2 linked regions of the Candidatus Ruthia magnifica str. Cm (Calyptogena magnifica) genome follow. The main gene of each other region encodes a partner of the protein of the gene in region 2 in a complex. Links are inferred from orthologs where the notes say so. Each region holds a gene or a part of one and is shown on either strand. Other genes may lie near its edges. The genes, in order: RMAG_RS01090 and RMAG_RS05285.

Region 1 (7,897 bases), 910 kb from region 2 along the record:
TTGAACAACAAAAAGATGCTATTGGCAAAGGTGAAAGAACGCTTTTGGTGTATGTTGAGTTGACAAGTAATAAACAGTCGCACAATGCTCAAGTTGAATTTAAAGAACTAGCTGAGTCTTCAGGTCTGAATATCGTTAAAACCATTAAAGTGAATTGTAACTCAGTATTAATTCGATTTTTTATTGGCACAGGCAAGGTTGAAGAAATCGCAAAAATAGTAGAGGATTCAGCATTGGATTTGGTGATTTTTTCTCCTGAATTATCACCCTCTCAAGAACGTAATTTAAAAAAATCTTTGAAGTGTCAAGTGATGGATAGAACGGGATTAATCTTAGATATCTTTGCTTTACGTGCCAGTTCTTTTGAAGGTAAGTTGCAAGTAGAGTTAGCACAACTTAAACACTTATCAACACGCTTAATTCGTGGTTGGACACATCTTGAGCGTCAAAAAGGCGGCATCGGGCTGCGTGGTCCTGGTGAAACTCAGTTAGAAACTGATAAGCGATTAATTGCTATACGTATTAAAAATATTACTAAGCGATTGTATAAAGTACATAAACAGCGTGATTTGGGTAGAAAATCACGCACTAAAAATGAATTACCTATGATTGCTTTAGCGGGCTATACTAATGCAGGTAAATCAACTTTGTTTAATGTCCTTACTAATGCAGAAGTATTTGCCAACGATCAACTTTTTGCAACCCTTAATTCAACCATTAGACGCGTGATACTGCCTGCATCTGGAGAAGCAGCAATTGTTGATACCGTGGGTTTTATTCAAGATTTACCTCATGACCTTGTTGATGCGTTTAAATCTACATTAGAGGAGACTAAATGCGCTAATGTTTTATTGCATATTGTTGACGCAGCTGATGAGTATAATATTGAGAAAATTGCTCAAGTTGAAGATATTATTTTTGAGATTGGTGCAAGTAATATACCAAGTATATTGGTGATGAATAAAATTGATTGTTTAGATAATTTTGTGCCACGCATGGATCGTGATGAAAATGGACATATTCATAGAGTTTGGCTTTCAGCACAAACAGGAAAAGGTATCGATTTTCTTCATCAAGCTCTAGCTGAACAGCTTAGTGGCATGATGACTCGTGCAAAAGTTCACCTGGATGTTGGTAGTGCATATATCCGTAGTAATATTCATGACATTGGACATATCCATCATGAAAAAGTGGATGATTTTGGGGCTTGGGTACTTGAAATCTTTGTTACTAAACACTATCTATCTAAATTACTAAACTTTAAAGGCGTTACATTGCTATGGGAACAGAGCTCACCAACGAACAAATTGATCTAAGTAAAAGTAATATTCCACTATTGCCTTTAAGAGATGTAGTGGTTTTTCCACATACGGTTATTCCATTATTTGTTGGTAGAAAAACCTCTGTTAATGCGATCACTCAAGCAATGGGGGCCAATAAATACATTTTTTTAGTGACCCAAAAAAATGACAAGGTAGAAGAACCTTTGGGCGATGATTTGCATCAAGTGGGCACGTTAGCAACTATTTTACAAATGCTAAAATTGCCCAATGGTACCATCAAAGTTTTGGTTGAAGGAGTCAGACGCGCTAAGATTGAAAAAATTGTACAAGTTGATGGTTTTTCTGAAGTGAGTTTGAGTGAATTTAGTTTAAAGTCAAATGACGATACTGAAATAAAAGCAATGATGCGCCTAGCATTAGACGGTTTTGAAAATTATATTAAGTTAAATAAAAGAGTACCAGAAGAGGCGCTTAAAGTGTTACAAGAGGTTAGCGATGTTGAGCGTTTTAGTGATATTATTATTGCTAATTTGAATCTTAAAGTATCTGAAAAGCAAGCTTTATTAGGTGATGATAATGCTCAAGATAGACTTAATAAAATCTTATCGATCATTCAAGGTGAGATTGATGTGTTAGGCACTGAGAAGAAAATTCAATCACGCGTGCGCAAGCAAATGGAGTCTAATCAGCGTGATTATTATTTGAATGAGCAAATGAAGTCTATTCAAAAAGAATTGGGCCAAGCTGAAGATGAAAATGAAATTGAAGAATTACAAGCCAGTATTTATAAAGCTAAAATGTCAAAAGAGGCTAAGGAAAAAGCACAAAGCGAGCTAAAGAAGCTTTCGCGTATGTCGTCACACTCATCTGATGCTTCTATTATTCGCACTTATATTGAAAACTTATGTGATATGCCATGGAAAAAGAAAACTGTTATTAACAAGGATCTTAATAAGGCGCAAAAAATTCTTGATGATGATCACTATGGCTTGGATAAAGTTAAAGAGCGTATTTTAGAGCATTTAGCAGTACAAACACGTGTCACTCATAATAAGGCTAATATTTTGTGTTTAGTAGGTCCTCCAGGTGTGGGCAAAACATCTTTAGGCGAATCCATTGCTAGAGCGGTTAATCGTAAATACGTTCGTATGGCACTTGGTGGTGTTCGAGATGAGGCAGAAATTCGTGGTCATAGGCGTACTTATATTGGTGCCATGCCAGGATCAATCATACAAAAAATGCAAAAAGCGAAGGTCAAAAACCCACTTTTCTTGTTGGATGAGATTGAAAAAATGGCAAGTGATTATCGTGGTGATCCTTCTTCGGCTATGTTAGAAGTGTTAGACCCAGAACAAAATCATACTTTTAATGATCATTATTTAGAAGTCGATTATGATTTATCACAAGTCATGTTTGTGGCAACTGCCAACTCACTTGATTTACCACAGCCGCTTTTAGATAGAATGGAAATTATTGAATTGTCTGGCTATACTGAAGATGAAAAGGTTGAAATTGCCAAGCGCCATTTAACTAAAAAAGCAATGGATAGCAATGGTATTAAGAATAGTGAAATTAAGTTCCAAGATGGCGCTATTTTAGACATTATTCGTTATTACACACGCGAAGCAGGTGTGCGTGGTTTGAGTAGAACGATTAGTACCATTTGTCGAAAGGTAGTTAAAGAAGTGGTTTTAAAAAAACGTAAAACCAAAGCTAATATTGATGTTAAAAGTTTGGCAAAATATTTAGGTGTTAGGAAATTTCGTTTTGGACTAGCTGAACAAAATAATCAAGTGGGTGAAGTAACAGGGCTTGCTTGGACTTCGGTGGGCGGGGATTTATTAACCATTGAGGCGACAGCTTATAAAGGTAAAGGCAAACTCAACTATACAGGCCAATTAGGTGATGTTATGCAAGAATCAATTCAAGCAGCAAAATCTGTAGTTAGAAGTAGAGCCAAGAAATTTGGTATTGATGAGAATTTTGATGAAAAACTAGATATTCACATTCATGTTCCTGATGGTGCAACGCCAAAAGATGGACCTAGTGCAGGTGCAGCGATGATTACGGCACTAGTATCAGTACTTACGGGTAGAAAAGTTAAATCTGATGTTGCTATGACGGGGGAGATTACACTTCGAGGTGAGGTTACTCCAATTGGCGGGCTGAAGGAAAAAATGTTAGCCGCATTGCGTGGTGGTATTAAAACAGTGATTATCCCTGATAATAACGAGCGTGAATTGTCTGAAGTGCCTGATAAAATCAAAGGAAAACTTAAAGTTATTCAAGTAAAATGGATCGATGAAGTTCTGGATATTGCTTTAGAAAAATAATATTTAATCTATAAAAAGCACTCAATAAGTACCCTTTTAAAACTTAAGGGCGAATGTAAAAATAGTTTTGTTATTGTAACTCCCCATACGAGCCACCAGAGGGTACGGTATTAACCTCCTGTTAGTGTTGTAAACTTGCCTTTTGCACTTAACGCTTTTCATTGTATTGTGATAAGCGCTGCTATGGGTTCAACACGATCAGCGTTTTATTGATTTTGGTTAATATGCTTAAATCAGGGCTGTAGACTAGAATATTAACATTAACATTAACATTGTCAATACCGTAGTGTTTTTGTAAATTAACGACGTTATTTAAAATAATTTTTTGTATTCTAGTATGATCTGTGTTAATTTGAATTACGTATTTCTGATTTGGATGGTTAGCGTTAATAATACAATTATTTTAATTCTGAGTAATATTTTTTTTATTTCTCTCTAGCTCTCTATGGTATAAAAAATACCCATAAATTTCTTTGGTTTTTAAACCACCACTCGTGTGCTCCTAAGTTTTAAAATTCTTAAACTCAGTAACGTTCTTGTATTCACTTTTCTATATTTTTATTTTTCATTGGCGTACAAGTCATTGATATTTTTGATAAATCCGTTTATCTAGATTTAAACACTGAGTACAATCAAATCTCTGTTGATAAAAAAGACAGTAAAACAAATACCAACTCAAAGAAGTTGGTAGTACATTTATGTAACGCTCTACTCTGCAGACTTAGATAATACTAACAAGTTAAACAATAAAATTTCTTCAGGATTAAAAACTCGAGTTATTAAGTTTTTTAATCAGTTTGGTTCTGGTCGTACTGAACATTAGCATTCATGAACTTAGTTCAAAAAAGCTAGACTACAGTATTAAAATTATTCAACCAATCTCTGAGTTAAACGATAATAGTAAAGACTTTAATCTTCTTCCAAGATTAGCTTACTTCTCTCAGATAAAAAAAGACAATCGTTGATAATACTAAAAAGGTCTTATCAGGTTATGACATTCAACTCACTTACACCTGCCTTGAGCAAAAATTAAAGGCGATATTCTTGGTATAGAGGTTGAACCAACTTCCTCTGATTAGTTTTGAATTTTGACAAGAAGATAACAACACCATAAAAATAACAAGTTATGATAAATTAAGCTTTAAATTATCCTTTAATGACAATGAGTAACTTACAAAATTTATCATTGTTGACAAACCTTTTAAAGCTAGTAGAAAAAATGAACTTAGATAAATTTACTTTATGTTAGTTTTATTATTTTGGCGTAATAAAAGCCATCAAAATTATCAGTGGGTAGTTGTTGTCTGCCTACGGTAGTATTAATGCCCCAATCTAGCTCTATTTTGATTTCTTTAGCGTCATAGTGAGTGTTTAAAAAATATTTGATTTGTTGTTCATTTTCAACCTTTAAAATTGAACAAGTAGCATATAGCAGTATGCCACTTGGTTTTAGCATTTGCCATAGGTTTTCAAGAATATTTTTTTGTAGAACAACTAAAGTGGTGATGTCTTTAGGCTTGCGTAGAAGCTTAATGTCAGGGTGACGGCGAATAACTCCTGTGGCTGAACAAGGTGCGTCAAATAAAATTTTATCAAATAGTTGGCTATCCCACCAATCTTGGTTTTGTGCACTACCTAGTATTGTTTGGATATTTGTTATTTTAAGACGTTGTGCATTTTGGCTTATTTTTATGAGTCGCTTATTATCATTATCAAGCGCAATAACTTTGCATTGTGGTGCTAATTCGCACAGATGCGTAGCTTTACCACCTGGTGCGCTGCAAGCATCTAAGATTAAGTCAGTATTTTTTGGATTTAATAGTGGTACAGACAACTGGGCTGATGCATCTTGGACGTAACAAGCTCCTTGTTCAAACTTTACTAAGTTAAATACTGTAGTGGCTTTATCTAACACCAAGGCTTGTGGCGTTATGGCGAGTTTTTGAGACGAGATACCTTCTTGTTGTAGTTGTTGTTGATAATGGTCTAAATTAAGCGAGGTGTGTACGCGAATAGTCATAGGTGCTTGGGTGTTGTTTTGTTTAAAAATTGTTTCAAAATCATTTGGATAGTCGCGCTTAATTTTTTTAACTAACCAGCTTGGGTGCGAGTAATGCACTTGTTGTTGAAGTATTTTTTTATCTCGATCAATTTTCCTAAGTATAGCGTTCACCAAAGCTTTTGCCCAAGGTTTATTGAGCGCATTAACAACATTAACGGTTTCAAAAATACTGGCATGTATAGCAATTTTTGAATAAAGTAATTGATAAGCACCCAAAAGCATCAAACAGTGAACATCAAGGTCTTCTTTTTTAAATGAGTGTTTAAGTCGTTTGGAAACAATATCATTCAGTTGATGATAAAAGCGAATCGTACCAAAAACCAAAGATTTGATTAAGGGTGTGTCATTATCTTTTGGGTAGTTAAAAGCACTGAGCGATTTTTTGTTGATAATGACGGAATAAATCGCCTCTAGTGCAATAAACCTAGTGATATTATTTGCCAATTGTTGCTTTAATTTTTTGTAACAAAATGGCGGGTGTCATATAACCAAGTAAATGCGTACCATCTTCTAAGAAGATGGTAGGTACACCATTTACACCTAGTTGCTTAGAAATTGCTAATTGGTTAGCTACTGGATTATGACAAGTTTTTAAGTTGAGTATAATTTTATTTTTCTTATAATCATCCATCGCTTTGACTGGGTCATCAGCGCACCAAATTCTTTCCATTTTTCCTTGCGCTGCTGGGTGTAAGGATGCAAGTGGCGAAGCGAGATATTTAACAGTAATACCTAAATCATTCATCTGCTTCATACCATTATGAAGTTTTTTACAAAATGGACAGTCAACATCAGTAAATACATGGATAATATATTTTTCATTTTTTGCTGGGTAAATGATTTTGTCGTGATCATCAATTGTGTTAATTAAGGCCTGTTTAATCAATTTAACATTACCATTCATTGGTATAAGTTGTCTAGCGGTAGTGGTTAAATCAACAACATTATTTTGGATTAAATAACGATCATTTTTAGATACTAAAAGAGAATCAATGAGATTACGGAGAGTTATCTCAAAAATATCGCTTAATGGTGTGTTGATAATATATTGTTTGTCAATCGTGCCAAAAAATGGATACAGAGTGTTAATAATTGCGTTTTTGTCTGCAAAAGCATTATTAGAAAATAAGACGGTTGTGATGAATAGTAATTTAAGCATGATGAAATCATTGGCTGAATAAACTTATTAATTTTACCTTTTTGAGTAGAAAAACAGGTATTATATTTTTTAACGAGGTTTTAAGATGAAATTTTCACTGATTAATGAAACAGTTCAATGCTTTGAAGGTGATAGTGTAGTTGTCTTTTGTAATTCTAATACGGTTTTTGATGATAAAAATATTCAAAAATTGATAACACTTAATCATTTCGAGCCTAAATCTGAAAGAGTGCTATTATTGAGCTTGGTTTCTGGTTTTAAATCTAAACAAGTGATTGTTGCTGGTCTTGGCGATACGCCTGTAGATGCTAAAGCCTATGTTAAAACATTGAACACTGTGAGTGTTGTACTTGCTGAAATTAAGGCAAAAAATTTGATGATTCAAAGTGTTAAAATTATAGGTTTTAATGAGTCATGGGTGCATAAAATAACTGCCAAGGTAATGCATAATGCGACTTATAAAGTTCAAAAAATAGGTGATGATAAGCAAGGCAGTGATATTGAGCATATTGCTATTCAATCTACTATGGATAATACTAGTGCCTTAATGCAAGGCCAGGCAATTGCTGATGGTATGTCTTTAACACGCTATTTAGGGGATTTACCACCTAATGTCTGTACACCTAGTTATTTGGCAGATACGGCCATGTCCTTAGCTGAAGAGTTTAACCTTGAATATGAAATCTTGGAAGAAGCGGACATGAATAAACTTGGTATGGGGTCGTTATTATCAGTTTCTAAAGGCTCAATTGAGCCGCCAAAACTCATTAGTTTAAGTTACCAAGGTAATGGCAATGAAAAGCCGATTGTACTAGTGGGCAAAGGCGTTACTTTTGATAGTGGCGGTATTTCGATTAAACCTGGCGCAGGTATGGATGAGATGAAATATGATATGTGTGGTGCAGCTTCTGTATTAGGAACAATGCGTACTATTGCGAAAATTAAGCTAAATATTAATTTGGTTGTTGTGGTTCCAGCAGTTGAGAATATGCCAGCACATAATGCTTCTAAGCCTGGTGATGTTGTTAAGTCTATGTCAGGGCAAACGATTGAAATTTTG
Region 2 (6,488 bases):
GTGTAAAATATTTTTAAAGTTGTCTAGTTTGTTTTTGTCTGGCAGTTCTCCATCTCTAAGTAGCATAGATACCTCTTCAAAAGAGCCGTATTTAACCAAGTCTTCAATTGAGTAGCCACGATAAGTCAAAATACCGTTTTTCCCATCAATATAAGAGATAGAAGATTCTGTTGCAGGAACACCTGCCAAACCTGGAATATATTCAATCATAATTTATACCGAAAAGGATGAGCCACAACCGCAAGTGGTTTTGGCATTTGGGTTATGAATAATAAAACGTGCGCCTTGTAAGTCTTCCAAGTAATCAACAGTTGCACCAATTAAGTATTGATAACTCATGGGATCAACTACTAATTGCACACCGTTATTCTCAACACTTGAGTCGCCTTCTTTGTAGGTTTCATCAAAATTAAAGCCATAGGAAAAACCAGAGCAACCGCCGCCTGTGATATAAACACGCAAATGCAAGTTTTCGTTTTTTTCCTCTTCAATAAGAGTTGATACTTTTTTAGCGGCATTGTCGCTAAAAATAATATCTGCTTTTTCTAAAGCTTGTTTTGTTTCCATGTTGCTCCCTTATGGTAATAAGCCAATTTGTTCTAATCCTAAGCCTTCATCAATTCCAAACATGAGGTTCATGTTTTGTATAGCTTGACCTGAGGCGCCCTTATTGATGTTATCAATAACTGTCATAATAATAAGTTTGTTATTTGATTTTTGGATGCCAATATGGCAATTATTTGTGCCTTTAACTGATTTAGTTTGTGGATAAACACCAACTGATAATACATGGACAAATCTATTATCTTGATAGTGATTTTTAAACAATTCTTGTACATCGATGTCCTTTGTTAAATCAACATATACACTGGCAAGCATGCCCCGGGTCATGGGTATCAAGTGTGGAGTAAAGATAAAATCCACATCTGTATTTGCAATGTCTGTTAACACTTGTTGTGCTTCAGGCTTGTGACGGTGTTGATTAACATTATAAGGCTTTAAGGATTCGTTTACTTCGCAAAAAAGTGTGGCAATATTAGAATTTCTACCTGCTCCACTAACACCTGACTTACAATCAGCGATAATGCTTTTTGTGTTAATGGAATTTGCCTTAAGCAGGGGTTTAAGTGCTAGTATGATTGCAGTCGGGTAGCAGCCAGGATTAGCAACTAAGGTAGCGTTTTTTATTTGTGAGCTATAAACTTCAGGCAAGCCATAAACGGCATTTTTTAATAAAGCGCTTTGTGTGTGTACTATGCCGTACCATTTGCTCCATGTGGAGCTGTCTTTAATTCGAAAATCAGCGCTTAAGTCAATTATTTTTATGCCCTTGTCTAGAAATTGGCCAACGCTATTCATGGCTACTCCGTGCGGTGTGGCAAAGAAAATGACGTCGCATTCAAATAATGTCTTATCATCTGGTATAATAAAGTCAAGGTCAACATAACCTATTAGGCTGGGAAATTCTTCAATAACGGCTTTGCCAGTATTTACCCTTGAACATAAAGCAATAATTTTTGCATTTGGGTGGTTGTTTAAAAGGCGTATAAGCTCTAATCCTGTGTATCCGGTAGCGCCAACAATGCCTACTTTAATCATACTGGGTCTCCAGTATTTTTTCGAGATAGTGAATATTCATACCACCTTTTTGAAAATTTTTATCATCCATAATTTGTCTTTGTAAGACGATATTGGTTTTAATGCCATCAATCACCATTTCATCAAGTGCATTTTGCATTTTTATAATAGCACCTAGTCGAGTATCAGCAAAAGTAATTAACTTGCCAATCATAGAGTCATAATGGGATGGCACGGTATAACCGTTATATACGTGTGAATCAACACGTACGCCTAAACCACCAGCGATATGATATTGAGTGATTTTCCCTGGTGAGGGCATAAAATTATTATGGTCTTCAGCATTAATACGGCACTCAATCGCATAGCCTTTGATTTTCACATCATCCTGTGTAAATTGGAGTATTTGACCATCGGCAATGAGTATTTGTTCGCGCACAATATCAATGCCAGTAATCATTTCGGTGACAGGGTGTTCAACTTGAATACGAGTGTTCATTTCAATGAAATAAAATTCATCATTTTCAAATAAAAACTCAAACGTACCAGCGCCGCGATAGTTAATGGTTTTGCAAGCATCCGTACAAGCACTGCCGATTTTTTGGCGCAATTCTGATGTGATGCCAGGTGCTGGTGCTTCTTCTACCACTTTTTGATGACGTCTTTGCATTGAACAGTCACGCTCGCCTAAGTGCACAACATTGCCATGTTCGTCAGCTAATATTTGAATCTCAATATGCCTAGGTGTGGTTAAAAATTTCTCCATATACACTTCGCTATTGTTAAAAAAGTTAAGTGCTTCTATTTTGCTTAACTCAATTGAATCAAGTAGGTTGGTTTCTTTTTCAACCACACGCATACCACGACCACCGCCACCGCCAGAGGCTTTTATGATAATTGGAAAGCCAATATTACGAGCAAGTTTGGTATTTTGAGCGGCGTCTTCAGTCAAACCAGCATTTGATCCAGGTACACAAGGCACACCAGATTTTTGCATAGTCTTAATGGCGGCAACTTTGTTGCCCATAACGCGAATATTATCTGCATGAGGGCCGATAAAAATAAAACCACTTTTTTCAACTTGCTGTGCAAAATCTGCACTTTCAGATAAAAAACCATAGCCAGGATGAATGGCATCAGCGTGAGTAATTTCTGCGGCAGCAATCAGTGCGGGGATGTTTAAATAGCTATCTTTTGATTGGTGTGGACCAATACACACAGCCTCGTTAGACAAACGCACGTGTTTAAGGTCTTTGTCCGCTGTTGAATATACAGCAACGGTTTTGATGCCTAGTTCTTTGCAAGCTCTTAAAACTCTAAGCGCAATTTCACCACGGTTAGCAATGAGAACCTTGTGAATTTTGTTCATTGGTGTCATTGAATGACGACTAGTGTTTGGCCAAATTCAACTGCATCACCATCTGTACATAAGATCTCAGTGACTATTCCAGATTGGTCTGTCTCGATTTGGTTCATAATTTTCATGGCTTCAACGATGCAAACCGTATCACCTTGATTGACGTGTTGACCAATTTTAACAAAAGCATCAGAAGTGGACGATGCTGCGCCATAAAAAGTACCAACCATAGACGAAGTGATAGGATGTCCATTTGCTGTTGTTGTACTATCTTTAGATGGTGGTGCTATTGTCACTGGTGTTGCCATTGGTGCATTGCCATAGCGAGAGATACGGACGGATTCTTTACCCTCAACAATTTCAATTTCACTCATGCCAGATTGTTCTAGCAATTCCATTAATTTTTTTACTTTACGAATATCCATTCATGATCCCTTTAATTGTTGAATATGTTGAATTGCAGCTTGTAGTGCAAATTCATAGCCTTGGGCGCCAAAGCCAGAAATGGTACCTTGTGCAATATCTGAAAAATAAGATCGTTTGCGAAAGTCTTCACGTTTGTATACATTAGATAGGTGAACTTCGGTAAACTTAATATTCACAGCGAGCATGGCATCACGCAAAGCGATTGACGTGTGTGTAAAAGCTGCAGGATTGATAATGATATATTGAGCTCCGTTATTAGTGGCGTTGTGAATATGTTCAATCAATCTTGCTTCTGAATTATCTTGATGGTGTTGAAGTGTAAGCCCAGCGTCATTTGTTATTTTTGCAAGATTACTGATAATGTCATCCAGTGTTTGTACACCATAATAATTAGGTTCACGAGTGCCAAGTAGATTAAGACTGGGGCCGTTTAATAACAGAACATCCATTTGTTGGTAAGTAAAATTTAAATAAAACTGATTTTACCACCAATATCGTGTACGATGATTAGTTTTATCGTCATTTTATCGTCATTTTTTTATTTGGTTTTGTTGAGATGACTGAGAAAGTTTTGCGCGTTAATCTCACCAATAATTCTTTGTGAACGATTTTCAATACCATTTTTGAAAAACAAAATAGCAGGAGGACCAACAAGGCCAAATCGTTTCATAAATGCTTTATCGTTGGTATTATTTTCAGTTACGTCGGCTTGAAGTGTAGTGACATTAGTCATTTCGTTAACCACATTAACATTAGAAAATACAAAGCGCTCAAGCTCTTTACAAGAAATGCACCAGTCAGCATAAAAATCTAGCATAACAATTTGGTCGCTACTTTTCTCTTTTTCTAGAATTTGATCTAGTTCATCCATCGATTTGATGCGTTTAAATTTTATATGGACTGATTCAGTTACTATACTTGATGTACTCCAGCTTGATAACGGTTGCAACATATCACCACCACCACGTGCTATCAACATCCAAAGTAAGACACCATAGCCCAGTATGATTAAACCTAATGCTTTAAAAATACGTTGCCAAGAGCTTGAGGCACTTGTTTGTGTGTTCAATGTACCCATCGCAATTGGTGATATAGTAATGAGCATCGCCCATAATACAAGTGAAGCAAGAGGTGAGATAATTCTATCAAGTAGATAGATTGCTACGGCCAGCATTAAAATACCAAAGATGTATTTAATACTATACATCCAGCCGCCTACTTTAGGAAGTTTACTTACACCTGCACCAATCGCAACAAGCGGCACACCCATACCTAAACTCATTATAAACAGCGATAATCCGCCTAATAATGCATCACCAGTTTGTCCAATATAAATCAGCGCACCTGCTAGCGGTGGCACAACGCAAGGTCCCACAATAAGTGCTGATAAAAACCCCATTACAGTGACGCCAATCAGGTGTCCGCCTTTTTGATCATTGCTTATTTTTGTAATTTTTCCTTGTAAATTGGCAGGTAATTGGATTTCATAATAACCAAACATGGAAAACGCCAAGACAACAAAAATTAAACTAAAAATAGACAGTATCCAAGGAGTTTGGAACAATGCCTGTAAATTTTCACCAAAATAGCCTGCTAATATACCCGAAATTGAATAGGTTATGCTCATGGATAATACAAACACAATGGACATAATCAGCGCTTTTTTAGTACTAACTTCTTCTTTTTGGCCCACAATAATGCCTGACAGAATTGGAATCATTGGAAACACGCAAGGAGTTAATGACAGTAGTAAACCAAAGCCAAAAAAACTTGCTAATACTAACAATATGCTGTCTTGTTGGAATAGTGCGGTAATTTGTCCAATTTCGTTTAATTCAACTTGCGCGACATTGAGTATTTTGGCTTTTTCAGGTACGATATTGATATTAGAGTTGTCAGTCTGATAAGGCAACATAATTTCTTTGGTTTTTTCTTGTGGTGGATAACAAACACCGTTCTCCCAACAACCTTGATATTTAACGATAAAAGTAATTGGTTGAGTGTTGACATCAGTGAGCTGAATTTTAACTTTTAATAGGCCTTTGTGAATCTCAATTTTGTCAAAAAATTTATCGTTTTTAATTTGTCCTTTTTGAAGGACAATATCGCCAAATTTTGCCCCTTTTATATCAAAGAAAAACCTATCATGGTATAAATAATATTCTTGATGAATAGTCCATCTTGCTAGTAGTGTATTGGCATCAATTGCTACCACTGAAAATCTAAATGCATCGTCTGCAGATAGAGGTTCATCAGAAATTGGGATGATTTTTTCAATAATTGATTGCGTCTTGTTAGTAGCTCGTGTAAATAGATTAAATGCATTATCAGCTAAAGATGTCGAACGTATTGAGTTAATGTTAAGCACAAACGATTTAATAATAGGTGGGTAGCAAACACCTAAATCGGCACAACCTTGATAAATAACGGTTAATAAAATAGATTTGGCATCACCTTTAAGCACAGGAACCACCACCACGGTATTATCACGATAAATCCCAATTTTTCCAAAAAATTCATCATTTATAATCTTTGCTGTTGGAAATTTAGCACTACCTAGTTGGATTGAAAGATTAGCAGAAATCTTAATCTTTTCTTTATAAAGATAGTAACCTTTGGCAATGTCCCAATTAAGCAGTATTTCGTTATTAACCACTTTAACCTTAAAGGCAAATGCCTTGTCTACTGGCAACAAATCATCTTCTGCTTGTGTTAATGAAAATGCGGATAATAATAAAAATAAGGGTAATAATAAATGTTTCATACCTCTTTCCTCAAAGAATCAATTGTACTTTACTATGTTATACACTTAGTTGCAGTAAGTAAATATTATTTATAAATGTCAATACCTTGTTTAGACAACTCTCTTTGTATCTATAAGCAAGATAGACATTATAAGTTGCAAATTTTTGATAAAATTATCATTCATGTAGTGCAATACTTCTTGAAAATAAAAGTTTTATAAAAATCCATTAATACGAGTAAATTCATCGCTCTCATTAAACAAAATAATATCAGGTCGGTAGTTAAGTTTAAGTTTAGGTTGCGGTATGGGTTGATTGCCATTATTATCAATAATAGCCTGTGTTGTCTTAGCATCAACAGCCATACTAAAGGCGTTAAATTT

The links.
Region 1: the proteins of RMAG_RS05285 (region 2) and RMAG_RS01090 are in contact, whole or in part, in a crystal structure (PDB 1JZD), measured with the Escherichia coli proteins. The link is inferred for Candidatus Ruthia magnifica str. Cm (Calyptogena magnifica) from one-to-one orthologs.

The regions. Positions count from the first base shown.
Region 1 is NC_008610.1:219,928-227,824, forward strand. Bases 4,975-7,897 are described here. They hold RMAG_RS01090 (DsbC family protein), read right to left. Parts: upstream 6,838-7,897; coding sequence 6,112-6,837; downstream 4,975-6,111. Other genes in these bases: rsmB (16S rRNA (cytosine(967)-C(5))-methyltransferase RsmB), read right to left, coding at 4,975-6,122; RMAG_RS01095 (leucyl aminopeptidase), read left to right, coding at 6,923-7,897. Outside these bases: ribosome rescue GTPase HflX, read left to right, coding at 1-1,316; lon (endopeptidase La), read left to right, coding at 1,280-3,616; more of rsmB, read right to left, coding at 4,857-4,974. UniProt on the Escherichia coli protein: Acts as a disulfide isomerase, interacting with incorrectly folded proteins to correct non-native disulfide bonds.
Region 2 is NC_008610.1:1,137,866-1,144,353, reverse strand. Bases 3,513-6,488 are described here. They hold RMAG_RS05285 (protein-disulfide reductase DsbD), read right to left. Parts: upstream 6,126-6,488; coding sequence 3,900-6,125; downstream 3,513-3,899. Other genes in these bases: RMAG_RS05925 (hypothetical protein), read right to left, coding at 6,321-6,470; aroQ (type II 3-dehydroquinate dehydratase), read right to left, coding at 3,513-3,810. Outside these bases: RMAG_RS05315 (citrate synthase), read right to left, coding at 1-210; iron-sulfur cluster insertion protein ErpA, read right to left, coding at 214-567; argC (N-acetyl-gamma-glutamyl-phosphate reductase), read right to left, coding at 577-1,599; accC (acetyl-CoA carboxylase biotin carboxylase subunit), read right to left, coding at 1,592-2,947; accB (acetyl-CoA carboxylase biotin carboxyl carrier protein), read right to left, coding at 2,953-3,360; more of aroQ, read right to left, coding at 3,361-3,512. UniProt on the Escherichia coli protein: Required to facilitate the formation of correct disulfide bonds in some periplasmic proteins and for the assembly of the periplasmic c-type cytochromes.